Linked DNA regions of Cytobacillus luteolus. Each later gene encodes a partner of the first gene's protein in a complex. Links are inferred from orthologs where the notes say so. Each region holds a gene or a part of one and is shown in the gene's direction. Other genes may lie near its edges. The genes, in order: J2Z26_RS17795 and J2Z26_RS16260.

Evidence for each region.
Region 2: the proteins of J2Z26_RS17795 (region 1) and J2Z26_RS16260 are in contact, whole or in part, in an NMR structure (PDB 1GGR), measured with the Escherichia coli proteins. The link is inferred for Cytobacillus luteolus from one-to-one orthologs.

The regions. Positions count from the first base shown.
Region 1 is NZ_JAGGKM010000006.1:206,952-223,516, reverse strand. The notes cover bases 6,229-9,136. They hold J2Z26_RS17795 (PTS sugar transporter subunit IIA), read left to right. Parts: upstream 6,229-7,386; coding sequence 7,387-7,887; downstream 7,888-9,136. Other genes in these bases: J2Z26_RS17790 (LysM peptidoglycan-binding domain-containing protein), read right to left, coding at 7,966-9,135; treC (alpha,alpha-phosphotrehalase), read left to right, coding at 6,229-7,375. Outside these bases: J2Z26_RS17830 (helix-turn-helix domain-containing protein), read right to left, coding at 1-607; J2Z26_RS17825 (MFS transporter), read left to right, coding at 730-2,031; J2Z26_RS17820 (divergent polysaccharide deacetylase family protein), read right to left, coding at 2,093-2,857; J2Z26_RS17815 (L,D-transpeptidase family protein), read right to left, coding at 2,914-3,408; J2Z26_RS17810 (HD domain-containing protein), read left to right, coding at 3,504-4,058; treP (PTS system trehalose-specific EIIBC component), read left to right, coding at 4,217-5,659; more of treC, read left to right, coding at 5,693-6,228; J2Z26_RS17785 (alpha/beta hydrolase), read right to left, coding at 9,251-10,168; J2Z26_RS17780 (HD domain-containing protein), read left to right, coding at 10,486-11,460; J2Z26_RS17775 (TetR/AcrR family transcriptional regulator), read right to left, coding at 11,528-12,403; J2Z26_RS17770 (MDR family MFS transporter), read left to right, coding at 12,586-14,085; J2Z26_RS17765 (methyltransferase), read left to right, coding at 14,208-14,837; J2Z26_RS17760 (threonine aldolase family protein), read left to right, coding at 14,874-15,962; J2Z26_RS22465 (GNAT family N-acetyltransferase), read left to right, coding at 15,989-16,565. UniProt on the Escherichia coli protein: The phosphoenolpyruvate-dependent sugar phosphotransferase system (sugar PTS), a major carbohydrate active transport system, catalyzes the phosphorylation of incoming sugar substrates concomitantly with their translocation across the cell membrane.
Region 2 is NZ_JAGGKM010000005.1:361,639-378,290, forward strand. What follows is about bases 4,532-7,526. They hold J2Z26_RS16260 (HPr family phosphocarrier protein), read left to right. Parts: upstream 4,532-5,897; coding sequence 5,898-6,155; downstream 6,156-7,526. Other genes in these bases: J2Z26_RS16250 (gluconeogenesis factor YvcK family protein), read left to right, coding at 4,532-4,841; whiA (DNA-binding protein WhiA), read left to right, coding at 4,912-5,868; clpP (ATP-dependent Clp endopeptidase proteolytic subunit ClpP), read right to left, coding at 6,557-7,162. Also shown: J2Z26_RS16230 (tetratricopeptide repeat protein), read left to right, coding at 1-635; trxB (thioredoxin-disulfide reductase), read left to right, coding at 920-1,870; J2Z26_RS16240 (8-oxo-dGTP diphosphatase), read left to right, coding at 2,487-2,945; RNase adapter RapZ, read left to right, coding at 2,974-3,858; more of J2Z26_RS16250, read left to right, coding at 3,861-4,531; J2Z26_RS16275 (hypothetical protein), read right to left, coding at 7,753-7,929; rpoN (RNA polymerase factor sigma-54), read left to right, coding at 8,086-9,402; J2Z26_RS16285 (glutaredoxin family protein), read left to right, coding at 9,442-9,678; J2Z26_RS16290 (sugar-binding transcriptional regulator), read left to right, coding at 9,822-10,847; gap (type I glyceraldehyde-3-phosphate dehydrogenase), read left to right, coding at 10,888-11,895; J2Z26_RS16300 (phosphoglycerate kinase), read left to right, coding at 12,199-13,383; tpiA (triose-phosphate isomerase), read left to right, coding at 13,415-14,176; gpmI (2,3-bisphosphoglycerate-independent phosphoglycerate mutase), read left to right, coding at 14,169-15,704; eno (phosphopyruvate hydratase), read left to right, coding at 15,727-16,652.

The DNA.
Region 1 (16,565 bases):
ACAGTATTGCTTCATAATAGTCAAAGTCTAGACGTGTCATAGGGTCAATAAAGGCATGTTTAGCTTCGACCTCTTTACGTTCATTTATAAAAATCGCCAGTGATTCTGAGTAGCGGTGCTCATAAAATTTTTCAAGAGCATTAAATATTCCGATAGAGGCACGTCTAGCAGTTAAATTCATTTCATCATACATTGTTGAAACCTGTTGTACGAGTTCCTTCCAGCCACTTTTCTGTTCATGAAAAAGGCTTCGACTATATATATCTAACAGTCTAGCTGATTCATATCCATGAGAAAGCTTAGGTGTATATGGTTCAATTAACATAATTAATTCTTTAAACTTGTCCTTATTGTTTTCAAAGTCCAAATTTATTAAAGCCTCAGCTTTTTCCAATAGTTCTCTAGTTTCCTGGATACTTGTTTCTCCCATTAAATCTGATATAGCTACTCCGAGTCGACTCGCAATATATTCTAGACTTTCCATTGAAGGCTTTGCTTTATTATTTTCAATTAAACTGAGCATACCCTTAGTAAGTTCAGATCCTGCAAGCTGTTCTAAGGTTAGTTTTTTCTGTTTACGTAGTTTTCGTATTTTTTCTCCCAGCATAATTGTGCATTTCACTCCTAAAATCTAATTAGTTTAATTATATTAAACTTTTTGTTGAAATGGAAGAACGGAAGATGATATAATTTGTTTAATTAAATTAAACTTTTGGAAGGTGTTATCCGATGGATCAAACATTAAAGTTAAAAAAAGCAACTTATCATCTGTATACGTTTACGATAAGTAAGCTTATTTCTACATTTGGAGCACAAGTGTATACTTTCGCAATCAGTTTTTATATTTTGCAATTAACAGGCTCTGCAACAAGTTTCGCTACCAACTTAATATGCAATATCTTGCCAAGAACATTAGCTTCTCCGATTGCAGGTTATGTAGCAGATAAATATTCGCGGAAAAAGATTGTTATCATCTCACAAATTGCAACAACAGTAACAATCATAACGTTATTAGCAGTTACTCTTACCTCAGGGCTATCATTACTAGCAATATATATAACAACTTGCGTCCTTTCATTAACATCAATGTTTTCTGGTGTGACATTTACTGCATCGATTACCGGTTTGATTGATAAAGATAGAATTCAACGGGCAATGTCATTAAATCAAATGTCTATTTCATTTGCTGCAATTGCAAGCCCGGCAGTAGGTGGTTTACTATATGGTGCGGTTTCTATGTCGACCTTCCTTATCATTTATATTTGTGCATCAATTGTTGCTGTTATCCTTGAGGCTACAATGGACTTTAACCTCTTTGCTAATAGAGCACAAAAAGAAGATGGGCAACAAAAAGAGTCAATGTGGCAAGGTCTAAAAGCAGGAGTGAACTATTTAAAATTACAAAAGCTCGTAATGACTATGATTTGGATATCCTTATTAATCAATTTCTTATTTGGAGCCTTTGAGGTAGGTTATTCTTTTATTTTAATTGAAAAAATGAAAATGGATTCTCAAGCTTTCGGTCTTACACAAGGTGCTTTTGCTGTTGGGATGTTACTAATGTCGATTTACTTCTCAATGGGAAAAGAAGTAAAGTATCCTTTCTTGGTTTCAAAGCGTGGCATCATCGGATTAGGTTTACTAATGGCGGCAATTGGAATACCTTTAGTGGTCGAATTATCAAGTCTACTAACATTTATCTATTATGCAACCATCATGTTTAGCTTTGGAGTGACGGTAATGATTGTGAATACACCTTTACAAGTACTGATGCAAAAGGAAATTGATGATGACTTTAAAGGACGTGTCTTTTCAATTTTAGAAACAATGGCTATGGCTCTTATGCCACTAGGAATGGTCATTTATGGATTCCTATATGATGTATTTCCACCGCAGTGGATTCTGTTAACTTCATCACTATTGCTAATTGGTGTGGTTTTATTCTTGGCAAGGAGTTCTGTTGTTCGTAAGGTTCACCCTGAATACGGAGAAGCGAAAAGAGTGCCTAAAGTAGCGGGAACAGTTATATAGATTATCGTTATAAAAAAATTCGCCGAGTATGTTACTTGGCGAATTTTTTATGTTGGATCTATTAATATAATGGAACAGAATTTGGAATTAGTTCAGATAGTAATACAATTTCAGCATGTTTTTCATATTCAGGAATGTTTGCCTTAATTGCACCAACAACATTATCTCCAGTAATTCCAACATGGCCAATCGCAATTAACGGACTGCGGTCCTCAAGTTTTTTTACAATAACTGAAGCTTGCTTATAAATATGCTTACTTGAATATTGGTGATCAAAGAACATGTTGTTTTCTAAATAGGGAACGGATAGCTCTGCTGCAATCTTGGGAATCACACTTTTACCAGCTGTTTTGCTGTCTAAATAATAAAGACCTTTTTCTTTACAGACTTCTAAAACAATTCTCATGATTCGTTCGTTTTCAGTTACCTTTGAACCCATATGATGATTCATGCCTACCGCATATGGAACGTTTTCTATTGCTGCTTCCACTCTTTTTCGAATTTCCTCGTCACTTAAGTCTGTTGTAATTGCACCAGGACCCAGCCAGCTTTTCTTGCCTCTCTTAGGCTCCATTGGAAGATGAATAATTACCTCATGACCTCTTGAGTGGGCTAATTTCGCATCACGTTCGGTTGTTGTCATATGTGGCATAATAGCCACTGTTAGAGGAATTGGAAGAGCAAGCATATCTTCAGTACCCTTCATGTTATTCCCAAAATCATCAATTACAATTGCTAAAACTTTCTTTGTGTTATCTACATTTGCTGCTGCATTGGACATAAAGCTTGAGAAAAGAAGAACCACCATAAGAAGAATAATCCTCATAGGAACGACTCCTTTTTTCTTATAACGTCTCCCAAAAGGATTTTATTCATACATTGTTAAGAATGGATATTTACACGGGTTCCAATAGGAATGGTTCTCGCAAGTTCTTCAACATCACGGTTATACATGCGAATACATCCTTTAGAAACAGCTTTTCCAATGGAACTTGGGTCATTGGTTCCATGAATTCCATAATGCTGTTTTGAAAGACTCATCCACATTGTACCGAATGGACCGCCGGGATTGGGAGCTTTGTTAATAATGATATAGCTACCTACAGGCGTACCGTGTAAGATTCTTCCGACTGCAATTGGATATTGTTTTTGGAAAACGCCATTTTTAAATAAGGTTAGTTTTCGGTTGTTGATAGATACATCTATTGTAAATGGGATCGTATCTGGAGATGGATAGCCTGGAATCACAATGGTTTGACCGGGATAGATGATATTTGGATTGATTGAAGGGTTTGCTGTAATGATTGAGGCGAGTGGGGTGCGATAATCTCTTGCTATCTGATTAAGGGTCTCTCCGGGCTTTATTGTATGGATCAAAGTGGACACCTCCTTTAAAATGGTAATACTATAATTATATGTTGAATAAAAAAGGAGTTTCTTCAATTAATATATTTGTAAGGAGGCATAGATAAATGAATTTGATTGATAAAGCGATTGTAATCGCAGCAAAAGCTCATGCTGGTCAGACTAGAAAATTAACAGACATTCCATATATAACACATCCGTTTGCAGTAGGAATGTTACTACAAAAGGAGAAGTGTTCAGATGAAATCATTGCAGCAGGAATCCTTCATGATACAGTTGAGGATACAGATGTAACTTATGAGGATTTGACAAACTTATTTGGATCTAAAGTTACAAGTCTAGTTCGTGCTGCTTCTGAGCAGGATAAAAGCTTATCCTGGGAGGAAAGAAAAAAGCATACCATTGAGCACTTAAAGAATGCGGAATTGGATGAAATAAAAGTTATAGTGGCTGATAAATTACATAATCTAAAGAGCATAAAAGAAGATATTGAAACAAATGGAGAGGATGTATGGAATCGTTTTAACCGAGGTAAAAGCCAACAACATTGGTATTACTCAAGTATTGTGAAAGTGTTAGCACCTCAGAAGGAAGAATTCAGGTTAATAGATGAATTAGAAAAAGTAGTAGTTGATGTATTTGGCCAACTAGATACTATGTGAATTTTGGGGCCTGACCCCCGGCGCGTTAAAGCTTTAACGTGCCGGGGGTCAGGCCCCTTTTTGTTATGAATAATAATAAGGTTGGCGTAAGAAAATAATGAATATGCAACTATGAGAACAAAATTTATTAGAGATAGATTGGAGGAAGATATAAAATTATGGGCAAATATACTGACTCGGCAAAGGAATTGCTAGAGCATGTGGGTGGTAGAGACAATATTTCGGTTGTTACCCACTGTGCAACTAGAATGAGGTTTGTTTTAAAAGACCAAAGCAAGGCAGATGTTAAGGCCGTTGAGAATATTGGGCTCGTTAAGGGTACTTTTACTCAAGCAGGACAATTTCAGGTTATTATCGGCAATGAGGTTGCGACGTTTTATAATGAATTTTCGAAGATTGCAGGCGTAGGAGACACAGCTTCGAAAGATGATGCCAAAGTTGCTGCAAAACAGAATATGAACGTGTTACAAAGAATGGTTTCACATTTAGCAGACATTTTTACTCCATTAATTCCAGCATTAGTTGTTGGGGGTCTAATCCTAGGTTTTAGAAATGTAATCGGTGAAATCAAAATGCTCGATGGTGGAACTAAAACATTAGTCGAAGTTTCACAATTCTGGGCAGGTGCTCATGCATTTTTATGGTTGATTGGTGAAGCGATATTTCACTTCTTACCAGTTGGTATTACATGGGCAATCTCACGTAAAATGGGAACAACTCAAATATTAGGTATCGTTTTAGGGATTACACTTGTTTCTCCACAATTGTTAAATGCATATGGCGTTGCTGGAGCCGAGAATATACCTGTGTGGGATTTTGGGTTTGCTCAAGTTCAGATGATAGGGTATCAGGCACAAGTAATTCCGGCGATTTTAGCAGGTTTTGTACTTTCTTACTTAGAGCTTGGATTGCGTAAAGTGATTCCAAACGTCATATCTATGATTTTTGTTCCGTTTTTTGCTCTAGTTCCTGCTGTCTTAATAGCACACGTTGTGTTAGGACCAATCGGATGGGCAATAGGATCATGGATTTCTGATGTAGTCTACTCAGGTCTAACATCTTCGTTTGGATGGTTATTTGCTGCATTATTCGGTTTCGCTTATGCTCCATTAGTTATTACTGGTCTACATCATATGACAAATGCAATTGACCTTCAGCTAATGAGTGAATTTGGCGGAACCAACCTTTGGCCAATGATTGCATTATCAAATATTGCCCAAGGATCTGCAGTTGTTGCCATGATTTTCTTGAATAGAAAAGATGAAAAAGAACAACAGGTTTCAGTTCCTGCGGCAATCTCCTGTTATTTAGGAGTAACAGAGCCAGCTATGTTTGGTATTAACCTAAAGTATGCTTTCCCGTTTCTAGCAGCAATGGTTGGCTCAATGATTGCGGCCATCATATCAGTAGGTTCTGGTGTAATGGCGAACTCAATTGGTGTAGGGGGAATTCCTGGTATTTTATCAATTCAAGTTCAGGATATGCTTCTGTTCGCATTGGCTATGCTTGTAGCTATCGTTGTACCAATTGTATTAACATTTATTTTAGCAAAAACAAAAATGGGTGAAAATGCATATAAGCGTTTAGGGAAAACTCGTTAATTTTATCAAAAGAAGAAGTAGGTGCAATTTAAATTGACACATCCATGGTGGAAGAAATCTGTTGTTTATCAAATTTATCCTAAAAGCTTTAATGACACGACAGGGAATGGTGTTGGAGATATTCAAGGTATCATTGAAAAGTTGGATTACTTAAAGGAGCTTGGGGTCGATGTTTTATGGTTGACCCCAATTTACAAATCTCCGCAAAGAGATAATGGCTATGATATTAGTGATTATTATTCGATTTATGAAGAATATGGTTCAATGGAAGACTTTGACCGAATGTTAGATGAAGCTCATAAACGGGAAATGAAAATAATAATGGACATTGTGGTAAATCACACTTCCACTGAGCACGAGTGGTTTCATCAATCTATGTCTTCTAGAGATAATCCATATCGAGACTTTTATTTTTGGAAAGACGGCGAAGATGGTAATCCACCTACTAACTGGGCGTCTAAGTTCGGCGGGTCTGCTTGGGAGTATGATGAAACGACTGGACAGTATTACTTGCATCTATTTGATGTAACTCAGGCTGATTTAAATTGGGAAAATGAAAAGGTACGTCATACTGTTTATGAAATGATGCACTTCTGGCTTAAAAAGGGAGTCGATGGGTTCCGGTTAGATGTTATTAACTTAATTTCAAAAGACCAAGATTTCCCTAATGATGATGGTTCAGTACCTCCAGGTGATGGAAGAAAATTTTATACCGATGGACCAAGAGTGCATGAATTTTTCCGTGAGATGAATGAGGAAGTGTTTTCAAAGTATGACATCATGACGGTCGGCGAAATGTCTTCTACAACAATTGAAAATTGTATTAAATATACCAATCCAGAGCGAAACGAACTAAATATGACTTTTAACTTCCATCACTTAAAAGTGGATTATCCAAACGGAGAAAAGTGGACAAAGGCTGAGTTTGATTTTTTAGCATTGAAAAAAATCCTTTCAACTTGGCAGGTAGAAATGCATAAGGGCTCTGGGTGGAATGCGTTATTTTGGTGTAATCATGACCAACCACGTGTTGTATCAAGATTTGGTGACGATGGTACATACCATAAAGAATCAGCAAAGATGCTAGCTACTACCATCCATATGATGCAAGGAACACCCTACATCTATCAAGGTGAAGAGTTTGGGATGACTGACCCAAAGTTTGATACAATTGATGATTACCGTGATGTGGAATCCTTAAATATTTTTAATATAAAAAAGCAAGAAGGTATGCGTGAGGAAGAGATTATTGAGATCCTTAAACAGAAATCAAGAGACAACTCTCGGACACCAGTGCAATGGAATACTAATGAAAATGCAGGTTTTACGACTGGGTCTCCATGGATAAACGTTGCGGGTAATTATAAAGAAGTAAATGCGGAAAAAGCACTGGAAGATAAGAATTCTATTTTTTATCACTATCAAAAACTAGTTAGTCTTAGAAAAAAGTACAATATCATCATTGATGGAGATTATCAGCTAATTCTAGAGAATGATGATACGATTTTTGCTTATGTACGCAGTTCTGAGAATGAGAAATTGCTTGTGGTCAATAATTTCTATGGTCGAGAAACAATGTTTAAACTGCCAGAGAATGTAGATATAGAAGGATTTAGCGGTGAGAGGTTACTTTCAAATTATGATGATTCATCGGAAGAATGGAAAGAAATCCTCTTGCGTCCGTATGAGTCGATTGTATTTCATTTGAAAAAATAAGGAGTGATTATATGTTAAAGAAGCTTTTCGGAAAAAGCAGTGAGCCAGTTGTTGAACATATTACATCACCAATAAACGGACGAGTTCTTGATATAACAGAAGTTCCAGATCCTGTCTTCTCGCAAAAAATGATGGGTGAAGGAATTGCCATTGAACCAGCAGACGGACAGGTTGTTTCACCAGTTGATGGTGAAATTGTCCAAGTGTTTCCTACAAAACATGCCGTTGGAATCAAAACAAAATCCGGCTTAGAAATTCTAATCCATATTGGATTAGAGACAGTAACCTTAAATGGAGAAGGCTTTGAAAGCTTTGTTCAGGCTGGTGACAAAGTAGTGCGAGGAGACAAGCTTATCGCATTTGACTTGAATATAATCAAAGAAAAAGCAGCAAGTACCATTACACCAATGATCATAACCAATACAGACGAGGTCGTAGGGAACTTAGAAAAGAACACTACAGACACAGGGCGAGCGGGAGAAACGGAAGTGTTGACTGTAACCCTGAAATAAAAATGTCAAATGTGTCAAATGGGGCCTGACCCCCGGCGCTTTAAAGCTTTAGCGCAGCGGGGGTCAGGCCCCTGTTTATTACATATAGTTAGTAATTGCGCCTGTCATTGGATGAACGAGGTACCATCCTCTGGTTGCTGTGTGGTTATCAACTATATCAAAAACATGAATTAAATATTGATCATTTACTGTATGATCATACTTTATATAGACTTCTGGATGATTGGCCAAACCTAATGCTCTTCTTACTAGATTTTCAGCTTGTGTTTTAGAAAGTGTTTGATCTTTTTCAACATTGAGTAGCTTCATTGTGTTTGCAATACCACGAATCTTCTTTTTATTAGCTACTATAAACAAATAGTGACTAAGTGAATCGCCAATTACATAGGGTTTCGGAAATTTAACAATTAGTGATGCTTTATTATTATAATCATCTGATTGATCACTAGAAGGCAATATTAAGCATGCTTGTTGCCCATCGATTGTCATATCTACAATTTCAGGGTTAGAACCATATGAGTCAAATTTATCGTGAGCATAGCTCTCACATACCTCCTTCAAAGGAGCAACATTACTTGGTTCCGAAGGAGGAGCTGCTATTATACTGGATACTTCAAAATAACCAGATTCTCCTTCATACCTAATTGGGGAAGTATACACTTTGCTCCAACCTCTTGGATGCATAAAAGCAATACGGTGAGATTGGTCAAAGAAATACTTCCAATCAAATGGTAGACAGACATACTGCCCAATTGTTAATTGAAAAGGGTTCGCTTGTGGATTAAGTTGAATAATGGATTCGAGAGAAACATTAAACACTTGGGAAAGCTTATAAAAGCTATCTCCTTGTTTAAGTTGATAAGGAGTTGTGCCAGGTGGACAATATGCAAAGGGAGATTCAGTTGGAACACAGATAGCTTGCCCTATTTGTAAATTGTTCGGGTTTGTATTGGGGTTTGCCTGGAGTAAATAGTCTAATGGAATAGAAAAATAGTGGGCAATTCGGTAGTAAGAGTCACCTTCCTGAATGAAGTAGAATTTTCCGTTTGAGCAGGACGGAAAATTCTCCTGTCTGGGTAGACATATTGTCTCACCAACAGCAAGTTCTTCCACATCTACAGTTGGATTGGCATCCTTAATTGCTTCTAAAGGTATTCGAAACTGTTGAACAATTTGATATATAGTCTCTCCTTCTTTTACTTGATACGGTGTTAATCCAGGTAAACAAGACTTAGAATAGTTTGGCATCAAAAATAACCTCCCTTTCTAACACCAACCTATTCAATAAATAACCCAAATATGTCGAAAGGGGCCTGACCCCCACTACGTTAAAGTGCTAACGTAGTGGGGGTCAGGTGGTAGTTTATAAGTGGTTATTTATCCAGTTTAGAATATCATCGTAGACCTCTTGTTTATTAATTTCATTTAGGATTTCATGTCTAGCTTCAGGATAAAATTTATAGGTTACATCCTTCAATCCAGCAGATTTTAGTTGATTATAGCTTTGTAATACGCCTTTTGTATTTTTCCCAACTGGGTCTTTGTCTCCTGCTAGAAAACAGACAGGAAGTTGCTTTGGTATTTTATCATCCTCATCATATAGTGAGTTCAGGGCCTTGAGAAAGTCCTCAAAAAAACCTGCTGAGAAAACACCACCTGCTAAAGGATCACTAATATACTTATCCACTTCTTTTTCGTCGCGACTTAACCAATCAAATTCCGTACGATTAGGTTTGAAAGCTTTATTGTAGCTGCCAAAGGTTAAAGCGTTCATCTTACTACTAGGTGTTCGTCTACCGTGTTTTCTGGCTTCACGTACGGCTAGATAATGGCCTACCTTTCCAAGGAAACCAGGATGTCCACCTGTTGCGGAAAAGATAACTCCTGCTACTAGGTCACCATACAGTTGAATGTATCGTCTAGATAGAAATGAACCCATACTATGGCCCAACAGAAAGATGGGAGTAGTAGGATAATCCTGTTTAATAAGGTAGGTCAACGCTTTCATATCTTCTACAATGATTTCATACCCATTCTCATCGGCAAAATACCCGCGGTCAGAATCACGAGTTTCGGTTTGCCCATGCCCTCTGTGATCATTCCCAAACACGTAAATCCCATGACTTACTAAGAATGAAGCAAACTCATGATAGCGGTCAATATGCTCAGCCATACCATGAGCAATTTGCACAATCGCTTTAGGTTCATCTTCTGAAACCCACTTCTTTGCATATATACTCTTACCATCCTTAGCTGAAAAGTTAAAGATTGTCTTTTGCATAATTGTCTTCCTCTCTAGGCTCTTTACTCTTATTAAAAGGCAAAAGTCAGAAAAATGCAAAATAATATGTACCCAATTGAAAAAGCTGACCGCTTTATCACTTTAACGTGCTGGGGGTCAGGCCCCATGAAATGGTCCTGTAAAAAACGCTTGACTCAGTTGGGAAAGTTTGTATAATTTAGATGTATAAATATGGTTTTTATTCACGAACTGATAAACCGTGGTTGCTATCACCCTCATTTCAATTAAATGGGCCGGTTTCGTATCTTTTGCAGATATGGAGCTGGCTTTTTATTTTTCTAAAGGAGTGTTTTTGTATGGTATATGTTTTTAAAGAACCGAAAGAATTCATCGAGCCTTTCTATCAAACTAGTATCAGACCATTTCCTTGTGAGGTAGAACTTCTTGAGAGTAAAGCTTTTCGAAGGTTAAAATTTCTATCTCATTACGGAACCGGGTCACTAATAACCTCAGCAAAACATACAAGATTTGAACATACAATCGGAGTTTGGGCAATTGTCTCGACCTTTTTTCCAAAGGAGGAAGAATTGCGGATAGCAGCACTTCTTCATGATATTGGTCACCTTCCATTTTCGCATGCTGTTGAAAGAACACTTGGTTTCAATCATCATACGATTACAGAGGAAAATATTAGAGGACAAGAAATTTCAACGATCCTAAACAAGTACGGTTATGATCCAAATAGAATCATTGAAATTCTGGATAATGATTCCCCCTTATCACATAAAACACCGTATTTAAGTGCAGACCATTTGGATAGTTTTTTGAGAGATGCTTATATGTTAGGGAAGATTAAGGAACACCCTGCAACCATCTTTAAAAACCTTTCTTTTAACCATCAGTATGTTGAAGCGAACCTAGATACAAGTAAGCACATTATCGGGGCTATCTACGAAGATCATAGGACCTTCCTAAAACCAATTTCACTGGCACTTGATTCAATGCTAGCAAAAGCTATTTCTATATTTGCTAGTGAAAAAGAGGTGGATTTGCAGTCTATTCAATCACTGACAAATAATGAACTTCTTCAATTACTTCAAAATGCTAACATAGAAGCGGTAAATAAGATTCTTTCCATTATCCTATGGTACCCAGAAAAGGTGTCAATTCACGAGGAAGACACTGTTGGAGCTGTAGGGGTAGAAGTCAAAAAAGTGTATGATAAAACTCCATTAGTCAATGGAACCCCACTAACCGAGATATGTTCAGATACACAAGAGACCTTAGAAGCTATTCGCGCTATGAAAAAAATGTACTATTATAGCTATTAAAATATGACAAAAGGGGCCTGACCCCCGGTGCGTTAAAGCTTTAACGCGCCGGGGGTCAGGCCCCACTTTATTTGTATTCTTTGATTAATTGTTCTAGTTGTTTAAGTGCATTTTCGTTGAAGGGTGTTTCGCTGTTTTTGATTGCTTCAAAGGCACTTTCGATTAGGAAGATTCGTGGTTGCTTTGAATTGGTCAGCTCACTTTGAATAAAATCTAATAACTCATGATATTTAGCTTGTGTATCCTGTTTTGTTAATGATGCTTTTAGTTTTAGAACAGTATTATATAGCCTATGCTGGTATGGGTGTTCTAGTTGTTCGTCAGGAAACCACCTAGTTAGCACTTCTGGGTCAATTAGTTGTTCTCCTGCTTGTGACACTTCTTCGATAACCTTTACAATCCTGTTAACGCTATATTGAACAACCTTGTGAATACTACTATTTGAATCATAAGCCATGGATGAATATCTCATATTTTGATATATAATCCCATTAAACATAATTGCACAGTCTAATAAGTAAGGTTTTTTATTTTCTCCAAAGATATCTATAAATCGTCGATAAAACCATCGGATTATTCTTAATTGTCCTTTAATAATAAAGTTTTTTAAGTCTTTATCATCTGAAAAATTAACCTCTTCAAATAGAGCAACCAGTTTTTTAGTTCGGTTGGTTTCCATTTGTAATTCAATTTGTTTAATAAAGATTTCTAGGTTTGCGGGATCTTGACCTAGTAACAACTCATTTCGGTCTTGCTCCATTTTTCGATAGATGGTTTTTAGAAGCTCCATTAATAATTCATTTTTGGATGAAAAGTAATTATAAAATGTGCCTTTCGCAATTCCACTATAGTCTAATATGTCTTGAATTGAAGTGGCTTGAAAGCCCTTTTCAATAAAAAGTTGATGTGCCATTTTTATAACGTGCTTCTTTTTATCGTTCATATCCTCACCCTTACTTTAACTAGACTGCCTGTCTAAAAATTATAGTACATCAATTAATTCCTTAATACAAACCTTTTAGTAAAGGGGATATTACCAATTGCAATAATTGTACTCATGGTATAATATATGAGTGTGGAACAATAGTATAATTTATTAGACTGATAGTCTACAGGAGGAACGAAATGGATCAACCAATTAATCAAACAAGTCGCCCTCCATATGGCATTTTAGCTGTATTAATGGTCGGCGCTTTTATAGCATTTTTAAATAATACTTTATTAAATATAGCATTACCGTCTATAATGGCAGATTTAAAGGTTGATGCTGCCACTGTCCAATGGCTTACAACAGGTTTTATGTTAGTGAATGGAATTATGATTCCAACAACGGCATATTTAATTCAAAAATATTCAGTAAGACGCTTGTTTTTAGTTGCCATGGGGCTATTTGCAGCTGGAACGATTATCGCAGGAAGTGCTCATATATTTCCGTTACTGTTAACCGGGCGCATGGTTCAAGCATCAGGTACGGCAATCATGATGCCGTTATTAATGAATGTAATGTTAGTGAGTTTTCCAATTGAAAAAAGAGGAACGGCAATGGGTGTTTTTGGCTTAATTATGATGGCTGCACCTGCCATTGGTCCTACATTGTCAGGCTGGATTGTGGAGCATTATCACTGGAGAATGCTTTTCCATTTTGTCACGCCAATTGCTGTCTCTGTATTTTTATTAGGTTTATTTTTACTAAAGGATAAAAAAGAGAAAGTGCATTTACGTTTAGATCTGTTTTCACTTCTTTTATCAAGTGTAGGTTTTGGAGGTCTATTGTATGGATTTAGTTCCGCTGGTAGTAAGGGGTGGGACAGTCCACAAGTATATGCAACGATTATTATTGGGGCAACCTCATTAGTATGGTTTATTTTACGTCAATCCCAACTTGAGAAACCTATGCTTAACTTCGGAATATATAAGTACCCAATGTTTGCGTTATCCTCAGCCATTTCGATGGTTGTAAATATGGCAATGTTTTCGGGAATGCTTTTAATTCCTATCTATGTTCAAACATTAAGAGGAATTTCACCTTTGGATGCAGGATTGCTGATGCTTCCAGGAGCGTTATTAATGGCAGTGATGTCTCCCATCACTGGAAGATTATTTGATAAATTTGGCGGAAAAATTTTAGCGATAACCGGTTTGACCATTATGACTGTAACAACCTTTTATTTTAGTCGATTAACATTTGAAACGCCATATACGTATTTAATGATGCTTCATGCATTACGAATGTTTGGTATGTCAATGGTATTCATGCCTGTTTCAACCAACGGACTAAATCAGTTGCCAACACGATTTTACCCGCACGGAACGGCTATGAATAACACGCTTAATCAAGTTTCAGGTGCGATTGGTACTGCTTTATTAGTTACGGTTATGTCTACTCGAACTGAATCTCAGACTTTAAAATTATCTGCAGAAGCTACTGGGGCAGTAACAACTGAACTGCAGCAACAAATTGCAATGCAGGCTATGTTAAATGGTATCAATTACTCTTTCTTAGTATCGTCAATTATTGCTGTGGTGGCATTGATTTTAGCATTTTTTATAAAACGAGCTACACAGGCAGAGGATACCACAGAACAAAAGCAAGAGGGAAATAAAGTTGTAGCAAAACTCGTTTAGAGTTAAGTAGCTTATACGAGTTAGAGGGAGGTGGGCCTAGTGATAGGTACCGCCTCTCTTTTTATATTTTCATAAAATAGGCTATGATTGTAAGTAACCGACCTTAAAGTAGGAGTAATAAGATGAAAGAACATTACTATGAAAAATTGTTAAATATACGCACGAGGGATAATCAAAAAAAGTCGAATCAATCTATACATTATCATCCGTATGAGCCAACACCGTATGAAGCGTTAGAGCAGTTAATAGAAAGATATGATGTGAACAAAAGTGATCAAATTGTAGATTTTGGTTGCGGAAAAGGAAGGCTGCTATTCTTCCTTCATTATACAAGTGGGGCAGTGGTAAAGGGCGTTGAGATGAACTCAACTTTTTATGAAGAAGCTAGTGCTAATTTGAAGAATTATTCAAAACGTCACAGAACCCTTAGTACAAAGGCAATCTCACTAATCCACAACAGTTATGCAGAGGAGTACGAGATAGAACCTACTGATAACCGATTTTATTTTTTTAACCCGTTTTCAATAAAGGTATTTATGAAGGTAATCTCTAATATTTTAGTATCAATGGAAAAATCACCTCGTGAGGTCGAGATAGTCTTATATTATCCATCTGAAGATTATATCTACTACTTAGAAAACCAAACCTCTTTTGAGCTAAAAAACGAAATTCAGGTTGAAGGATACTATCAACAAAACCAAAATGAAAGATTTTTAGTCTATCGGGGCCTGACCCCCGGTGCGTTAAAGTGATAAAGTGAGTATAATCGAGAAAGGGGAAATAGTACGATGAGCAGTAATTCTTTAATAGAAGCATTTAAAGCAACAAAATATCAATTAGGTGGTCATGGTACAAGGAATGTTGATGTGTTGAAAGAGGCATTTGAGGCTGTGAGCAGTCAGGAAGAAAGTGATTTGTACGGAACGGGTAACTTTATTGAAGCCTTTGAAAATAAAATGGCTGCTTATTTAGGTAAAGAAACGGCAGTGTTTTTTCCAAGCGGTACGATGGCCCAACAGATCGCATTACGAATTTGGTGTGACCAAAAAGGGATAAACAAGGTTGCGTATCATCCCTTATCTCATCTAGAGATACATGAAGAAGATGGACTAAGAAAGCTACATCATATTGAGCCAATCCTTCTAGCTGACAAGACTAGAGTTATAGAATTAGATGATGTCTTAAATATGAACGAGAATATAGCCTGTTTATTGTTAGAGTTACCGCAGCGAGAGATTGGCGGTCAGTTACCTGACTATGAAACTCTTGTTTCTATTTCTCAATTCTGTCGTGAAAATGGAATTAAACTACAGCTAGATGGAGCAAGACTTTTTGAGATTTTACCATACTACAACAAAACGGCTGCCCAGATTTGTGATCTTTTTGATAGTGTTTATGTATCATTTTATAAGGGAATTGGTGGACTAGCCGGGGCTATTTTAGCCGGTGAAAAAGGGTTTACGGAAGAGGCAAAGGTGTGGAAAAGACGTCACGGTGGAGACCTAATTAGTCTTTATCCTTATATTGTTACAGCCGATTATTATTTTGATAAACGGATCCATAAAATGGGTCAGTATCACGAAGACGCTACAGAACTAGCTAGGCTCTATAATGATTGTCCAGGAATAACGACCCTACCTGAGGTACCAGTTTCAAATATGTTCCATGTACATTTTAGCCACTCAAAAGAACTAATAGAACCTATTTTGCTAGATTTGTATGAGCAAACTGGAATTGGATTAAGCGGTCATTTAAGGGTGATAGACGATCAATTATGTTACTTTGAGGTAAGTATTGGCGACCAGTATGCCGGTGTTCCGAAGAGAGAGTTAGAAGTAGCGTTCCGAGAGTTAGCTAAAAGGTTAAAAGAGATTTAATAGAATTTCCCCTGGGAGGAAATAGCGTGAAAATAGAAGCATTAGGATCTGAAAGAATAGCCGATTTTGTTGCATATTGTAAGAAACATAAGCATGAAGTAGACGAGTCATTTTTATATGATGATGATTTAAGGGATTTCAAGCCTGACGAAGAGAACCCGACTTATATTGTTGTGAATAGCGAAAATAATATAATTGCTACAGTATCATTAATTGTAGATGAGTATAACAAGCGGGGAAAAAAGGCAAGGTTTAGGATTTTTCATTCAGAAATCAATGACCTAGAAATCTATCAGAGGTTAATGGAAGCTATTATAAAACACACAGAGGGTCTTGAAAAAGTATTTATCTTTGTTCCAATGATAAATGAAAACTTAGAAGAATGTATTAAAGGTTTGAACTTCTCCGTTGAGAGGTATTCGTATCTTTTAGTACGAGAGGATTTAGATGTCCCCGAGATAGGGCTTCAAGAAGGGTACGAATTAAGATCATTTGAAGAAGGCAAAGATGAAAACATTTGGTGTGAAGTTAGAAACGCTAGCTTTGCTACTCTTAAAGGAAGTGAGACACCAGTTACACCAGAGATGGTTTCTAAAATGCTAG
Region 2 (16,652 bases), on another replicon or contig:
CGTTTTATTATTGGCTTGCTTATTCTGCATACTTTACAGGGAACATCTCAATCGCTGAAAATGCATGGAAGCGAGTAATTGAGGATAATCCTGATAAAAAAGGAACAGAGCCTTGGTCTGGGGACCGACCAAATTCTTTACTAACCATCAGTCATCCACACGATAAATGGTTACAGGGTGACTTTATTGAAGAACGTCTTTATGGATTATTTCTTGCAAGTAAATCCAATAGCCCGGTCTCATGTATTGATTTAAAGGAAAATCAGCTGTACTCTACTCTTGAAAAAGAATTTGCAGAATTTGTTTGGCATTCCTTTAACAAAAAATCAATCTTCAAAGGACCAGTATATATAGAAGATGGATATAAAGTAGCAGACTCCCTTTTTAAACATAATCAAGGTACAGATGAATTTCTTGAGGAATTATATCTAACTTGGTTCATGCTCTACGACCAGTTAATGAATGAGGAATATTCATTATCAAATACCTTGGCATGGGCTGCAGCTTCAGAGTTTGTGTGGAGAACACTCCAACAACAGCCCACTACAAAAAAACACATAAGTGAAAAATATGAGATCTCTCAATCAACCTTAAGTAAGTATGTAAAAATCGTGCAAAGCTTATTTGAGGTATAGAATGCCCCTGACCAAGGGGTATTTTTTATGACTACGTCCAGCTCCAGCGCCTAGCCCCTCGAGGTCAAATAACCTGTACCATAAAAAGTCGAAGTGCAGACTTTTTCTGTCACAGAACATTTGCTTGTCGGGGCTGATCGATGCGCTTACGCTTTTGTGTGAGCAAATTTGTGGCGTTTTATTACTTGTTTTTATAGGATAGTAGTTGGATACACTATATTTTGTATGTATGAATCGAGAGTAACAATTTACGTTATTATTTGCATTGAAGGAGTGTCAATACAATGTCTGAAGAAAAAATTTATGATGTTATCATTGCAGGTGCTGGTCCTGCTGGTATGACTGCTGCTGTTTATACATCTCGTGCGAATCTTTCTACCCTAATGCTTGAACGTGGAGTACCTGGTGGACAAATGGCAAATACAGAGGAAGTAGAAAACTACCCTGGGTTTGATCATATCTTAGGTCCTGATCTTTCCACAAAAATGTTTGAGCATGCGAAGAAGTTTGGTGCTGAATATGCATACGGAGATATTAAGGAAGTTATTGATGGAGAAGAATATAAAACAGTTATTGCTGGAAGTAAACAATATAAAGCACGCGCTATAATTATCACAACAGGTGCTGAGTATAAAAAGCTAGGTGCACCAGGTGAAAAAGAACTTGGCGGACGCGGTGTTTCTTACTGTGCAGTTTGTGATGGGGCATTCTTTAAAGGAAAAGAACTAGTCGTTGTTGGTGGAGGAGACTCTGCGGTTGAGGAAGGTGTTTACCTAACTCGTTTTGCGACAAAAGTAACAATTGTTCACCGTCGTGATGAACTACGCGCTCAGAAGATTCTTCAAAAACGAGCATTTGACAATGAAAAAGTTGATTTTATTTGGAATACAACAGTGAAAGAAATCAAAGATAAAGATGGAAAAGTCGGTAGCGTTATTTTAACAGATGCTAAAACTGGAGAAGAACGAGAATTTAGCGCAGATGGTGTTTTTATCTACGTTGGAATGGTTCCACTTTCTAAGCCATTCGAAGGTCTTGGAATTACAAATGCAAACGGTTATATCGAGACAAACGACCAAATGGAAACAAGAGTCGAAGGAATTTTTGCAGCAGGAGACATCCGCGAAAAAACACTTCGCCAAATCGTAACCGCAACAGGCGACGGAAGCATCGCAGCCCAAAGCGCCCAACACTATATCGAATCACTAATGGAAAAACTAAAAGAGCGTCAATAATAAGAAGTGTCAGGAGCTCCTGGCACTTTTTTATTTGCAATAGTAAAGCTTTATATTTTTTGAAGCTTGTTGAGTTCAGCGGAAGGTACGAGACTCCTGCGGGAGTGAGGGGCAGGGGAGACCCCACAGGAGCAAAGCGACGAGGAGGCTCCCCGGACCGCCCGCGGAAAGCGAGTACCTTCCGCTGAACTCAACGGGTATGTGTCAATGTAAACTCGTCCTTCATAAAAAAGTAACTACTATTTAACTCTGTTGTAACACGCATGAAATATTTTTCTAGTATGATGAGGTTAAGTAATTGACCCCCTTTTATATATTAGATACTTGTTAGGCACAGGTTCCCTTTCCTGTGCCCCTTTTTTATATAAAAAGTACTGAAAAATAGGACAATGGACATGTTTATCATGAAAACGCTATGAAACGTGAAACCTAAACAAAACTAATTCGTAATAAACTTTTAGAATATTACATTACAAAAATTTTTTATACATATCTTGTTCATTGTTACACATTACTTTAAATAGTATAATAAATGATAATGCTTTCATTTACATGCAGCGGGATAGGTAAATACATATATATACAGCACCTAGCTGTTCGACTCGGGGTGAAATGTGTGCAAAGGGTGACTAACTGCGTTCTTGTGAAAGACAATAAAGTTCTTCTACTTCAAAAACCAAGCAGAGGCTGGTGGGTAGCACCGGGTGGGAAAATGGAGCAAGGAGAATCTGTTAAAGATTCGTGTGTAAGAGAATATCGAGAAGAAACAGGAATATATTTAAAAAATCCTACAATAAAGGGGATTTTTACTTTTATTATTAAAGACCAAGAGGAAATCGTTTCCGAATGGATGATGTTCACTTTCTATGCATCAGAATATGATGGGGAAAATGTGGATGAATCTGAAGAGGGAAAGGTTTCTTGGCATGAAATTGATAAGGTGAGCGATCTTCCGATGGCACCAGGTGATTTTCATATCATTGACTACTTAATTAAGGGGAGTGGTACGATTTACGGAACCTTTACTTATACCCCCAATTTTGAACTACTTGCCTATCGCTTAGATCCTAGTTAACTATATCTTGTATATTGGAGGTAAAATAATGAGTACAGGTTCTACAAGTGATATTCAATTAGTGATAATCACAGGAATGTCCGGGGCTGGAAAAACAGTTGCTATTCAAAGTTTTGAAGACCTTGGCTACTTTTGTGTAGATAATTTACCACCTTCTTTACTTCCTAAGTTTTTAGAGCTTATGAAAGAGTCAGGAAGTAAAATGAATAAAGTAGCATTAGTGATGGACTTGCGTGGAAGAGAATTCTTTGAGAGTCTTTTTGAAGCACTAGATGATATCACTGAAAAATCATGGATTACCCCACAGATCCTATTTTTGGATGCAAAAGACTCTATTTTAGTAAGTCGTTATAAAGAAACTCGTCGCTCTCACCCGTTGGCAAATAACGGTTCACCACTAACAGGAATTGAGAATGAGAGAGAAGTTCTTGAGGAGTTAAAGGGTAGAGCACAATTAATATATGATACGTCTAACCTAAAACCAAGAGAGCTACGTGAGAAAATTCTTAAGCAGTTTTCAACACATTCTTCTCAGACTTTCTCGGTGAATGTCTTTTCATTTGGATTTAAATATGGCATTCCTATTGATGCCGACCTAGTTTTCGATGTGAGATTTTTACCGAATCCTCACTATATCGATACACTTAGACCGAAAACAGGACTTGATGAAGAAGTATCATCTTATGTTTTAAAATGGGGAGAAACTCAAAAATTTGCTGAAAAATTAATTGATTTATTGGCCTTTATGCTTCCTTACTACAAGCGAGAAGGAAAGAGTCAGTTAGTTATCGCAATAGGTTGCACTGGTGGACAGCACCGCTCTGTAACACTTGCTGAATATCTCGGTAAATATTTTTCGAATGAATACAAAACCATTGTCTCTCATCGCGATATTGATAAGAGGAAGGAATAGCTATGAAGAAAGCAAAACAACCTAGAATTGTCATAATCGGTGGGGGAACAGGGCTTTCCGTTTTACTTAGAGGGTTAAAAAAGTATCCTCTCGATATTACTGCGATTGTAACCGTTGCGGATGATGGTGGCAGCTCTGGTAGACTTCGTGATGAGATGGATATTCCTCCACCTGGGGATATACGGAATGTAATAGCGGCATTGTCAGATGTAGAACCCTTAGTTGAAGAGTTGTTTCAGCATCGATTTAAAAATGGAAGTGGGTTGTCTGGGCATTCACTTGGCAATCTAATTCTAGCAGCAATGACAACAATTACAGGTGATTTCGTACATGCTATAAGTGAGATGAGCAAGGTGTTAAACGTACGAGGACGAGTGTTACCTGCTGCAAACAGAAGTGTTATATTACATGCCGAAATGGAAGATGGAACAGTTGTTTCTGGGGAGTCAAAAATTCCATACTCAGGTAAGGAAATTAAACGAGTCTTTCTAACACCTCAAGACATTGAACCAGTGAATGAAACCTTGTCAGCGATCCGCGAAGCTGACTTGATTATTATTGGTCCTGGTAGTCTATATACAAGTATTCTTCCAAACTTACTAGTGCCAAAAATCGGAGAAGAAGTCATAAAAGCTAAAGCAAAAAAGGTTTATATATGTAACGTGATGACTCAGGCTGGTGAGACCTTAAATTACACAGCAAGTGATCATGTAAAAGCCTTATATCAACATATGAATACATCATTTCTTGATATGATTTTAGTGAATGATGAAGGAATTCCTGATAAAATTAAGGCGAAATATGCAAAAGAGCTTGCACAATCCGTTGATTACGACCTGCAGCGCCTTTCTGAACTAGGCCTTGAAATCATCCATGGCAATATTATTAGTTACGAAGACGAAGTGATACGTCATGATACGTCCAAAGTAGCTTCAATCTTATATAAATTAGTTGATTCAGCCCGTGTTTTAGAGGGGAATTAATTTACGAAATCATTTATAATAAAAAGTGCAAACGGATGCACTTTCTAACCATCTACACGGGGGTGATGTTGTGTCATTTGCATCAGAGACAAAGAAAGAACTTACAAATATACAATTAAAGCCTTGCTGTGTTCATGCTGAACTATCTGCTTTAATTCGAATGAATGGCTCACTCTCCTTTTCGAATAGAAAACTAGTCCTAGATATTCAAACGGAAAATGCAGCAATTGCCCGTAGAATATATACATTATTAAAAGCAGAATACAGTGTAACAATTGAGCTACTTGTTCGTAAAAAGATGAGACTGAAAAAAAATAATGTTTATATCGTTCGCCTTGTAGAGCGCGCACAGGAAATTCTAGAAGATTTAAAGATCGTTAACAGCGATGAGGGCTTTTCGTTTTTATATGATATTTCAAAGGAGCTCATTGCTAAAAAGTGCTGTAAACGTTCCTATCTACGAGGGGCATTTTTAGCAGGCGGTTCTGTTAATAACCCAGAAACATCGTCTTATCATCTAGAAATTTTCTCACTCTACAAAGAACATATTGAATCCTTGTGTGAATTAATGAATTCTTTTGGCTTAAATGCAAAAACACTAGAGCGCAAAAAAGGGTATATTACTTATCTTAAAGAAGCAGAAAGAATTACTGAATTTTTGAATATAATTGGGGCTCATAGTGCATTGCTTCGCTTTGAAGATATAAGAATTGTTCGCGATATGAGAAATTCCGTGAACCGTCTTGTAAACTGTGAGACAGCCAATTTAAATAAAACGATTGGTGCTGCACTGCGACAGGTTGAAAATATTCGATTCATAGAATCAACTGTTGGTCTAACTGCATTGCCAGAGAAGCTTCGTGAAATTGCAGAGCTTCGTGTTAATTATGCTGATGTCACTTTAAAAGAACTCGGAGAAATGGTTTCAACAGGAAAAATCAGTAAATCAGGAATCAATCACCGCTTGCGGAAGATTGACGAAATAGCAGATAAAATACGTGCCGGACATCCGATTTCAGATAACTAAAAAACAAAAAAATAGAGGAGGAATTCACAATGGTTGAAAAACAAGTAGAGGTATTATTAAAAACAGGTTTACAGGCGCGTCCAGCTGCCCTTTTCGTTCAAGAGGCAAATAAGTATTCTTCAGATATTTTCCTAGAGAAAGATGGCAAAAAGGTAAATGCGAAAAGTATCATGGGTCTAATGAGCTTAGCAGTCGGCTCTAGAGCTACAATTACGTTAGCTGCTGATGGTAATGATGAAGCAGAAGCTTTAGAAGCTTTAGCAACATTTGTACAACAAGAAGGATAAATGAGGAAAGGCCAATCACGGTTAAGTGAGGGGGCCTTTTTTTGTTCACCTAAAATGCAAGAACGAGTCTGTTCCCTGGTTGATTCGGACAGGTTGAGTGATGGAGTACAGGAACGAATCTGAATTCGAGGCTGATTGGGGCAGGTTGAGTGATGGAGAACAGGAACGAGTCTGAATTCAAGGCTGATTCGGACAGGTTGAGTGAAGGAGTACAGGAACGAGTCTGAATCCAGAGGTGATTCGTACAGGTTGAGCGAGTGAATGCAGGAACGAGTCCGAATCCAGAGGTGATTGGGACAGGTTGAGCGAGAAATAAAAGAACGAGTCGAAATCCAAATCCCAATCACCACACAAAAAAGGTGTCCCTACAAACTAAGGGACACCTTCCTCATCTTATACTTTTATTTACTAGCAGGACCTTCATCAGGCTTTCTTGTTAACACTTGATCAATTAGTCCATAATCAAGAGCTTTTTCAGCAGTCATAAAGTTATCGCGCTCTGTATCACGCTCAATCACTTCTAATGGCTGACCTGTACGCTCTGAAAGGATTGTATTAAGCTTATCACGTAAGAATAGAATACGTTTAGCTGCAATTTCAATTTCAGTTGCTTGCCCTTGTGCTCCACCAAGTGGTTGGTGAATCATTACTTCACTGTTAGGAAGTGCAAAACGTTTTCCTTTTTCACCAGCTGCTAATAGGAAAGCTCCCATAGAAGCTGCCATACCGATACAAATTGTAGACACTTTTGGCTTGATAAACTGCATTGTGTCATAAATAGCCATACCAGCTGTGATAGATCCACCTGGGCTATTGATGTAAAGTGAGATATCTTTTTCTGGATCTTCTGCAGCTAGGAATAATAATTGAGAAACGATTGAGTTTGCAACATTATCGTCAATTGCGCTACCTAACATAATAATACGGTCTTTTAAAAGACGTGAGTAGATATCGTATGCGCGTTCGCCACGGTTTGTTTGTTCAATGACTGTAGGTATTAAGTTCATGTAAATTGTTCCTCCTTTAATTAGTTCTTCAAATATGTATATGTTTATCATACAACTAAGGTCAACTAAGGTCAAACGAAAGGTCTTGCTACCACTATCCTATTTCTACTGAGGGGTAGTTATTACCTCTTTTTAATATGCAAATTGTATCTTGCCCGTTCCTTTGCGCTTCAGGCACTTGCTTTCCGCGGGGAGGAAGTCGAGCCTCCTCGGCGTTGCCGCCTGTGGGGTCTCGACCTTTCCTCATCTCCCGCAGGAGTCAAGTGCCTTCCGCTCCAATCCACTCATATAAATAATAAAGTTACAAATCAAAACAGTACTCAAAGGACCTTAGTAAATTATATGTAAAAAGTAAAACCACAATCACCATGATACCCTTGATTGTGATTTTTTAACCCTTTAAAATGTCTTGCAATGGAAATAAATCTAACTTATAATGATGAATGCAGTGTTTACATTTATTGTAATGCCCTCGTAGTGTAGTGGATAGCACAAGAGATTCCGGTTCTCTTAGGGTGGGTTCGAATCCTGTCGAGGGCGTAAAAATAACCGTTTTACCTTTTTAGAGGTAAGACGGTTTTTGTTTTTTGTTATGCATCTTTATATCCAATTGTACCATCGTAGTCTGCTTCATCAACTGGATTCACACGCCACATTTGCTGGATTGGGTCAAATTCCTCACCGAATTCTTCGCTAAATCCTTTTTCTTTTGCCTCTGCTAGTGTTCCTGTCAATGGACCAGCGTATATAACTTCATTTTTTCTCATAATTACATCCCCCCTTACAATTAGCATCTATCTCTCGTTTTAAAAAATACATACGAAAAGTCATTCCCAACAATTTGCCATTCACCATACAAGGAGGATGATGTAAAATAAGATACAAATGGCTTTTGAAAGGGCATACAGTGAGGAGGGGTGTGAATGAATATGAGAGTAGGGTTATTTCAACAACAGTCACTAAAGTTAACAATGACAAAAGAATTAACACAAGCTATTACGTTACTACAATATTCTTCACTCGAGCTGTCTGAATTTTTACAGGAGCAGACCCTTGAAAACCCACTAATCGAAATTTCTGGCGCAGAAGCTAATTTATATAGTAAGAAGAAAGCACCATTAAAAAGAGCAGAAAGAATGAATCCCTTAGATTTTGTCGACTTACACCAAAAAACCTTACATCAACACTTAAGTGAACAGGTGTCTTTAATTAAACTAGAGCCATATCAGCGTAAAATCGCTGAATATATCATTGATTTATTAGACCATAATGGATATTTAACAATGGACAGTGATGAAATTGCTGCAAATCTTTCTATAACTGAAGAGTTAGTGGAAAATACATTGAATTTAATAAAAAATTTAGATCCTGCAGGAGTTGGAGCTAGAAGTGTGAAGGAATCTTTACTGCTTCAACTTAAAAGACTTCCTAATAGACATCGATCTGCTGAAGATATAATTAGTAATCATTTTGACTTATTCGCCTCCAAATCATGGAGAGAGCTTTCGAAGCAAACTTCTTATGATTTAAAAACAATCCAGGAGGTTAGTGATCTTATCGTTACACTGAACCCTCGTCCGGGTAATGCCTTTTATGACGGGAAACAAGATTACATTACTCCTGATCTTTCTGTCACTGTAGAAAATGGGAATATTGAAATTAACTTACATGATGAGTTGTTACCTAAGGTCTCACTTAATCTCCAGTATTATAACTCGCTGGAAACAGTAAACGATGCACAAGCCCGTTCGTACTTAAAAGAAAAGGCACAACAATGTCAATGGATTATAAAAAGTCTAGAGCAACGAAAACAGACAATCTTACATGTTATGAATGAAATTATTCAAAGACAACCTGATTATTTTTTAAAAGGGACTACCTATTTAAGACCCCTTACGATGAAGGAAGTTGCTGACGCGATCGATGTACATGAATCAACTGTTAGTCGTACATGTCGTGATAAGTATGTTCAGACTCCTTATGGCGTAGTGGAAATGAAGTCTTTTTTTAGTAGTGCAATCCAAACAGCCAATTCAGGTGAAGAAACATCTTCAGCAGGGGTTAAGGAAATGATTGAAAAAATCGTTTCAGAAGAAGATAAAAAGAAACCATTATCCGACCAGAAAATTGTGGAAATATTAAAAGATGAGCATAACATAGTGGTTTCAAGACGAACCATTGCAAAATATCGTGATCAACTTGGGATTCTATCCTCTTCACAAAGAAAAAGATATGATTAATGTTAGGATGTGTTTCACTTGGAAAAAACAAAAATCATCATGTATTCAAAACTAGATTGTCCTCTTTGTATGAAAGCAAAAGTAGTTCTTGAGAAATTAGGGGAAGAATTTCCTATAACAATTGAAGAAGTTGATATATATCAGGATGATGTCCTGTTAGAGAAATATCAAATCATGATTCCAGTCGTTGAAATTGATGGTGAAGAGATTACTTATGGAATTGTCGATAAAGATTCAATAAGAAAGCGTTTACTTGATAAAACGCCTATTGAATAACGTTTTTACTACTGATAGAATATACTTGTAAAGATAGAAATCATTGATGAAGTAGCCTTCAGTGATTTTTTTTACGACTAGTGGGACATAATATGTCATATAGGGACATAAAATGTCCCGTCTGGTAAAAAGGGGAAATTTCAGTGAAGTCAATTCTTGAGATTCAAAGTAAATTGTTACCTGATTTACTTGAAGTTATGCAGAAGCGTTACAATATCCTGAAATACATACGGTTGATGCAACCTATTGGAAGAAGAAGCTTATCTACAAGTCTTGAACTTACTGAACGAATTCTTCGGGCCGAAGTTCAATTTTTGAAAGATCAAGACCTTATCGATATAGGTTCATCCGGTATGAGTCTAACAGAAGAAGGAACGATTTTGTTTCTTCAACTAGAGGAATTGATGAAAGAAGTATCTGGTTTAAAAGTTTTGGAATCAAAACTGAAGAAAAAATTAAAACTAAGAGATGTTATCGTTGTTTCAGGAGATAGTGATGTTTTCCCTTGGGTAAAAAAAGAAATGGGAAGAGCTACTATTACAAGGATGAAGGAGTACCTAACAGATAGAAATATCATTGCTGTAACAGGTGGAACAACCCTTGCTGCTGTAGCTGAGATGATGACTGCCGATTTTAAAAATCGCGATATGCTCTTCGTGCCAGCCCGTGGTGGTTTAGGTGAACATGTTGAAAATCAAGCAAATACAATCTGCGCAAAAATGGCAGAGAAGGCAGTAGGTAATTACCGACTTTTACATGTACCAGATGTTGTAAGTCCTGATGCCTATCAATCTTTTGTAGCAGAACCCTCTATCCAAGATGTCCTTGATCTAATTAAGTCCTCAAGTATTGTTGTTCATGGTATTGGAGATGCTATAACAATGGCAGAACGTAGAAAAACCTCTCCAGAGGATGTACAGAAAATCATAGCGTCACATGGAGTTGCCGAGGCATTTGGTTATTATTTTAACCAAGAGGGTATTGTTGTTCATAAGGTTCAAACGATTGGTATTCAGCTTGAGCATTTAGACAAAATTGAACATGTTATTGCGGTTGCGGGTGGTGCTTCAAAGGCTAAGGCAATTGAATCATACATGAAGCAAGCGCCTCATTCCATTTTAATTACAGATGAAGGTGCTGCCAATCAATTGGTAGAATCACATACTTAAAATTATTAATGTTTAGTCAACTAAAGGAGGAAATTTTAAAATGGCAATTAAAGTAGGTATTAACGGTTTTGGTCGTATTGGTCGTATCGTATTTCGTGCAGCTTTAAACAACCCAAACATTGATGTTGTGGCTGTAAATGATTTAACCGATGCTAACATGCTTGCACATCTATTAAAATATGATACAGTTCACGGCAAACTTGATGCTGAAGTATCTGTTAATGGCACAAACCTAGTGGTAAATGGGAAAGAAATTTTAGTTAAAGCAGAACGTGATCCAGCTTTATTAGGTTGGGGAGACCTTGGTGTTGATGTAGTTATTGAATCAACTGGTCGTTTTACAAAGCGTTCAGATGCAGCTAAACATTTAGAAGCTGGTGCTAAAAAGGTAATCATCTCAGCTCCTGCGTCAGATGAAGATATCACAATTGTAATGGGTGTAAACCATGAAAATTATGATGCAGCTAACCATCACGTTATCTCGAATGCATCTTGTACTACAAACTGTTTAGCACCATTTGCAAAGGTACTTAATGATAAATTCGGTATTAAACGTGGAATGATGACAACTGTTCACTCATACACAAATGACCAACAAATTCTAGATTTACCACATAAAGACTATCGTCGTGCTCGTGCCGCTGCAGAAAATATTATCCCAACTTCAACTGGGGCAGCAAAAGCAGTTTCATTAGTTCTTCCAGAATTAAAAGGAAAACTAAATGGTGGAGCAATGCGTGTACCAACTCCTAACGTTTCATTAGTTGACCTTGTTGCTGAGCTTAACACAGATGTTACAGCTGAAGATGTGAATGCAGCATTTAAAGCAGCTTCTGAAAATGAGTTAAAAGGAATCCTTTACTATAGCGAAGAGCCATTAGTATCAAGTGACTACAACGGTAGCCCAGCTTCTTCAACAATCGATGCATTATCTACAATGGTAATGGAAGGAAGCATGGTTAAAGTTATTTCTTGGTATGATAACGAAAGTGGATATTCTCACCGTGTAGTTGACCTTGTTGACTATATCGCTTCAAAAGGTTTATAAGATCGTTCTTCTGTCGAAAAATAGCCTTGGATTTTCTTGGTATATTAACCAAACTAATACTATAATAGATGTTGGTGTTAAACAAAGGGGAGAGGGGCAGATACCCCTCTCCTATTTTTAAGTATTAGAGGTTGTTCAAAAAGTCCGGGAAAAATAACTGTCGAATTTCTTCGTCAGCTTGCTCCTCCACTCCTCACGTATTATAAGCATACGCTCTGGTGCTCGGAGGCTGCACTTCCTCGAACTTCTCGGCTCTTTTTGTCCTCCTTCTTGAACAAACAATATGGAAACGGAGGGTATTAAATGAACAAAAAATCGGTTAGAGATATCGAAGTAAATGGAAAACGAGTATTTTGCCGTGTTGATTTTAATGTTCCGATGAAAGATGGCGCAGTTTCAGATGATACAAGAATCCGCGCAGCACTTCCTACCATTCAGTTTTTAACTGAAAAAGGCGCGAAGGTAATATTAGCTAGTCATCTAGGACGTCCCAAGGGTGAGGTTGTTGAGGAAATGCGCTTAACAGCAGTGGCTGGACGTTTAAGTGAACTGTTAGGAAAAGAAGTACATAAAACAGATGAAGCGTATGGGGATTCGGTAAAACAGAAGATTGAGGAATTGAATCAAGGTGATGTTTTACTACTTGAAAATGTACGTTTTTATCCTGGAGAAGAAAAGAACGATTCAGAATTAGCAAAGTCTTTTGCAGAGTTAGCAGATATTTATGTAAACGATGCCTTTGGTGCAGCACACCGAGCTCATGCATCAACAGAAGGAATTGCGAATTACCTACCAGCTGTATCAGGTTTATTAATGGAAAAAGAACTTGAGGTATTAGGTAAAGCTCTATCAAACCCAGATAGACCATTTACAGCAATCATTGGTGGAGCAAAGGTTAAAGATAAAATCGGAGTGATCGAAAACCTACTAGAAAAAGTTGATAACTTAATTATCGGTGGTGGACTAGCTTATACATTTGTAAAAGCACAAGGCCATGAAGTAGGTAAGTCACTTCTAGAGGAAGATAAAGTTGATTTAGCAAGGTCCTTTATGGAAAAAGCAAAAGAAAAAGGCGTTAAATTCTACATGCCGGTTGATGCTGTCGTTGCAGATGACTTTTCAAATGATGCAAATACAAAAGTAGTTGCAATCGATTCGATTCCATTTGATTGGGAAGCCTTGGATATTGGACCTGAAACTAGCAAATTATATAGTGATGTGATTGCTAACTCTAAACTAGTTATTTGGAACGGACCAATGGGCGTGTTTGAACTAGAAGCATTTGCAAATGGTACGAAGTCTGTAGCACAAGCACTTGCTAATGCAGAAAATACATACACCGTCATAGGTGGTGGAGATTCTGCAGCAGCTGTTGAGAAATTTAATTATGCAGAAAAAATGGACCACATCTCAACAGGCGGAGGAGCATCCCTAGAATTCATGGAAGGCAAAGCACTTCCAGGAGTGGTTGCTTTAAACGATCGCTAATTTTTAAAAAACGAAATGAGAGAGGTGTAGCATGAGGAAGCCAATTATCGCAGGAAACTGGAAAATGCACAAAGTTCTTTCAGAAGCTACTTCATTTGTTGATGAGGTAAAAGGTCTTATTCCATCATCACAAGTTGTAGATTCAGTCGTATGTGCACCTTCACTATTTTTAGCACAATTAGTATTAAGCGCAAAAGGTACAGAATTAAAAATCGGTGCTCAAACTATGCACTTTGAAGAAAGTGGCGCGTTTACAGGCGAAGTAAGCCCTGTTGCCTTAAAGGATGTAGGAGTAAGCTACGTAATTATCGGGCATTCTGAGCGCCGTGAAATGTTTGCAGAAACAGATGAAACAGTAAACAAGAAAACACTTGCAGCTTTCCAGCATGGGTTAACACCGATTGTTTGTTGTGGTGAAACATTAGAACAACGTGAAGCAGGACAAACAAATGAAATTGTGGGCTCACAAATTCAAAAGGCACTAACTGGCTTAACTGAAGAGCAAGCCAAAAATGTCGTAATTGCTTATGAACCAATTTGGGCAATAGGCACAGGTAAGTCATCTTCTGCAGAAGAAGCAAACGAGACGTGTGGTTACATCCGTAAAATTGTAGCTGAGCAATTCTCAAGCGCTGTAGCTGATGATGTTCGTATTCAGTATGGTGGAAGTGTTAAACCAACGAATATTAAAGAATATCTATCTCAACCACATATCGATGGTGCATTAGTTGGTGGTGCAAGCTTAGAGGCTGCGAGTTTCCTACAATTGTTGGAGGCAGGTAATAATGAGTAATAAGCCAGTTGCTCTCATTATTTTAGATGGATTTGCGCTACGTGAAGAAACAAAGGGAAATGCTGTAACCCATGCAAATAAGCCAAACTTTGACCGTTACTGGAATCAATATCCTCATGCTTCATTAGTTGCTAGCGGGGAAGCTGTTGGTTTACCAGAAGGACAAATGGGGAATTCAGAGGTTGGGCATTTAAATATTGGTGCTGGACGAGTGGTTTACCAAAGTTTAACGAGAGTAAATGTTGCGATTCGTGAAGGTGAATTTGAACAAAATGAAACATTCCTTCAGGCAATGACTCATACTAAAGAGAAAAACTCCAACCTTCATGTATTCGGCTTGTTATCTGACGGAGGTGTACATAGTCATATTCAGCATCTATATGCATTGTTAAAGCTAGCAGCTGCTGAAGGTGTAAAAAATGTGTATGTACACGGATTTCTAGATGGTAGGGATGTTGGACCTCAAACAGCGAAACAATATGTTGAAGAATTGAATGAAGAGATGAGAAAAATAGGTGTTGGTGAAATTGCTACGATATCTGGTCGATACTACTCGATGGACCGTGATAAGCGCTGGGAACGTGTTGAAAAAGCATACCGAGCGATGGTGTATGGTGAAGGACCAACGTATCAAAGTGCACTAGAATGTGTCAACGATTCCTATGAAAATGGCATCTATGATGAATTCGTTTTACCATCTGTTATTTTAAAACAAGATGGTTCACCAGTTGCTACGATCCAGGATAATGACGCTGTTATTTTCTATAACTTCCGTCCTGACCGTGCGATTCAAATCTCGAATACATTTACGAACGAAGATTTTAGGTCATTTGAACGTGGAGAGAAACATCCTAAGGATTTAAATTTTGTGTGCCTAACCCACTTTAGTGAGACCGTTCAAGGTTATGTAGCATTCAAACCAACGAATTTGGATAATACACTTGGTGAAGTTTTAGCCCAAAATGGATTAAAGCAGCTACGAATTGCAGAGACTGAAAAGTATCCGCATGTAACTTTCTTTATGAGCGGAGGGCGCGAAGCGGAGTTTCCTGGAGAAGAGAGAATATTAATTGACTCTCCAAAGGTTGCAACGTATGACTTGCAACCTGAAATGAGTGCATATGAAGTGAAGGATGCTCTTTTAAAAGAAATAAAAGCAGATAAGCATGACGCAATCATCTTAAACTTTGCAAACCCAGATATGGTTGGACATTCAGGAATGTTGGAACCTACAGTTAAAGCAATCGAAGTAGTAGATGAATGCTTAGGTCAGATTGTAGATGCTATCATTGCTAAAGGTGGAACGGCAATTATTACTGCTGACCATGGCAACGCAGATGAAGTGATCACGTTAGAAGGAACTCCAATGACAGCTCATACGACCAATCCTGTTCCAGTTATCGTTACGCAAGATGGAATCGAATTACGTCAGGATGGCATATTGGGAGATTTAGCTCCGACTGTTTTGGATTTATTAAAAGTTAGTAAGCCTTTAGAAATGACAGGCATAAGTTTAATTAAAAATTAATTTACATAAGGAGAGATTATTCATGTCAATTATTGTTGATGTATATGCTCGCGAAGTATTAGATTCACGTGGGAACCCAACTGTTGAAGTAGAAGTTTATACAGAGTCAGGTGCATTTGGTCGTGCGATCGTTCCAAGTGGTGCTTCTACTGGTGAACACGAAGCAGTAGAATTACGTGATGGTGATAAAAGCCGTTATTTAGGAAAAGGTGTACTAAATGCAGTACATAATGTAAATGAAAAGATTGCTCCAGAAATTGTTGGCTTTGACGTAACAGAGCAAGTGGCAATCGACAGAGCGTTAATCGAGCTTGATGGCACTCCAAACAAAGGAAACCTTGGTGCAAATGCAATCCTAGGTGTATCAATGGCTGTTGCACATGCTGCTGCTGATTTCTTAGAAATTCCATTATACCAATACCTAGGCGGATTCAATTCTAAAACTCTTCCAACTCCAATGATGAACATCATCAATGGTGGAGAGCATGCTGATAACAACGTGGACATCCAAGAATTCATGGTAATGCCTGTAGGAGCTGAGTCTTTTAAAGAAGCTTTACGTATGGGAACTGAAATTTTCCACGCTTTAAAAGCTGTTTTAAAAGAAAAAGGATTAAACACAGCTGTTGGTGATGAGGGTGGATTCGCTCCAAACTTAGGTTCAAATGAAGAAGCTCTTCAAACAATTATGACTGCAATTGAAAAAGCAGGCTACAAACCAGGTGAGCAAGTGAAGCTTGCAATGGATGCTGCATCTTCTGAGTTCTATAACAGAGAAGACGGCAAATACCACTTAAAAGGTGAAGGCAAAGTATTCACTTCAGAAGAAATGGTATCTTTCTACGAAGATCTTGTAAACAAATACCCAATCATCTCAATCGAAGATGGTTTAGATGAAAATGACTGGGAAGGTCATAAATTACTAACTGAGCGTATTGGTAATCGCGT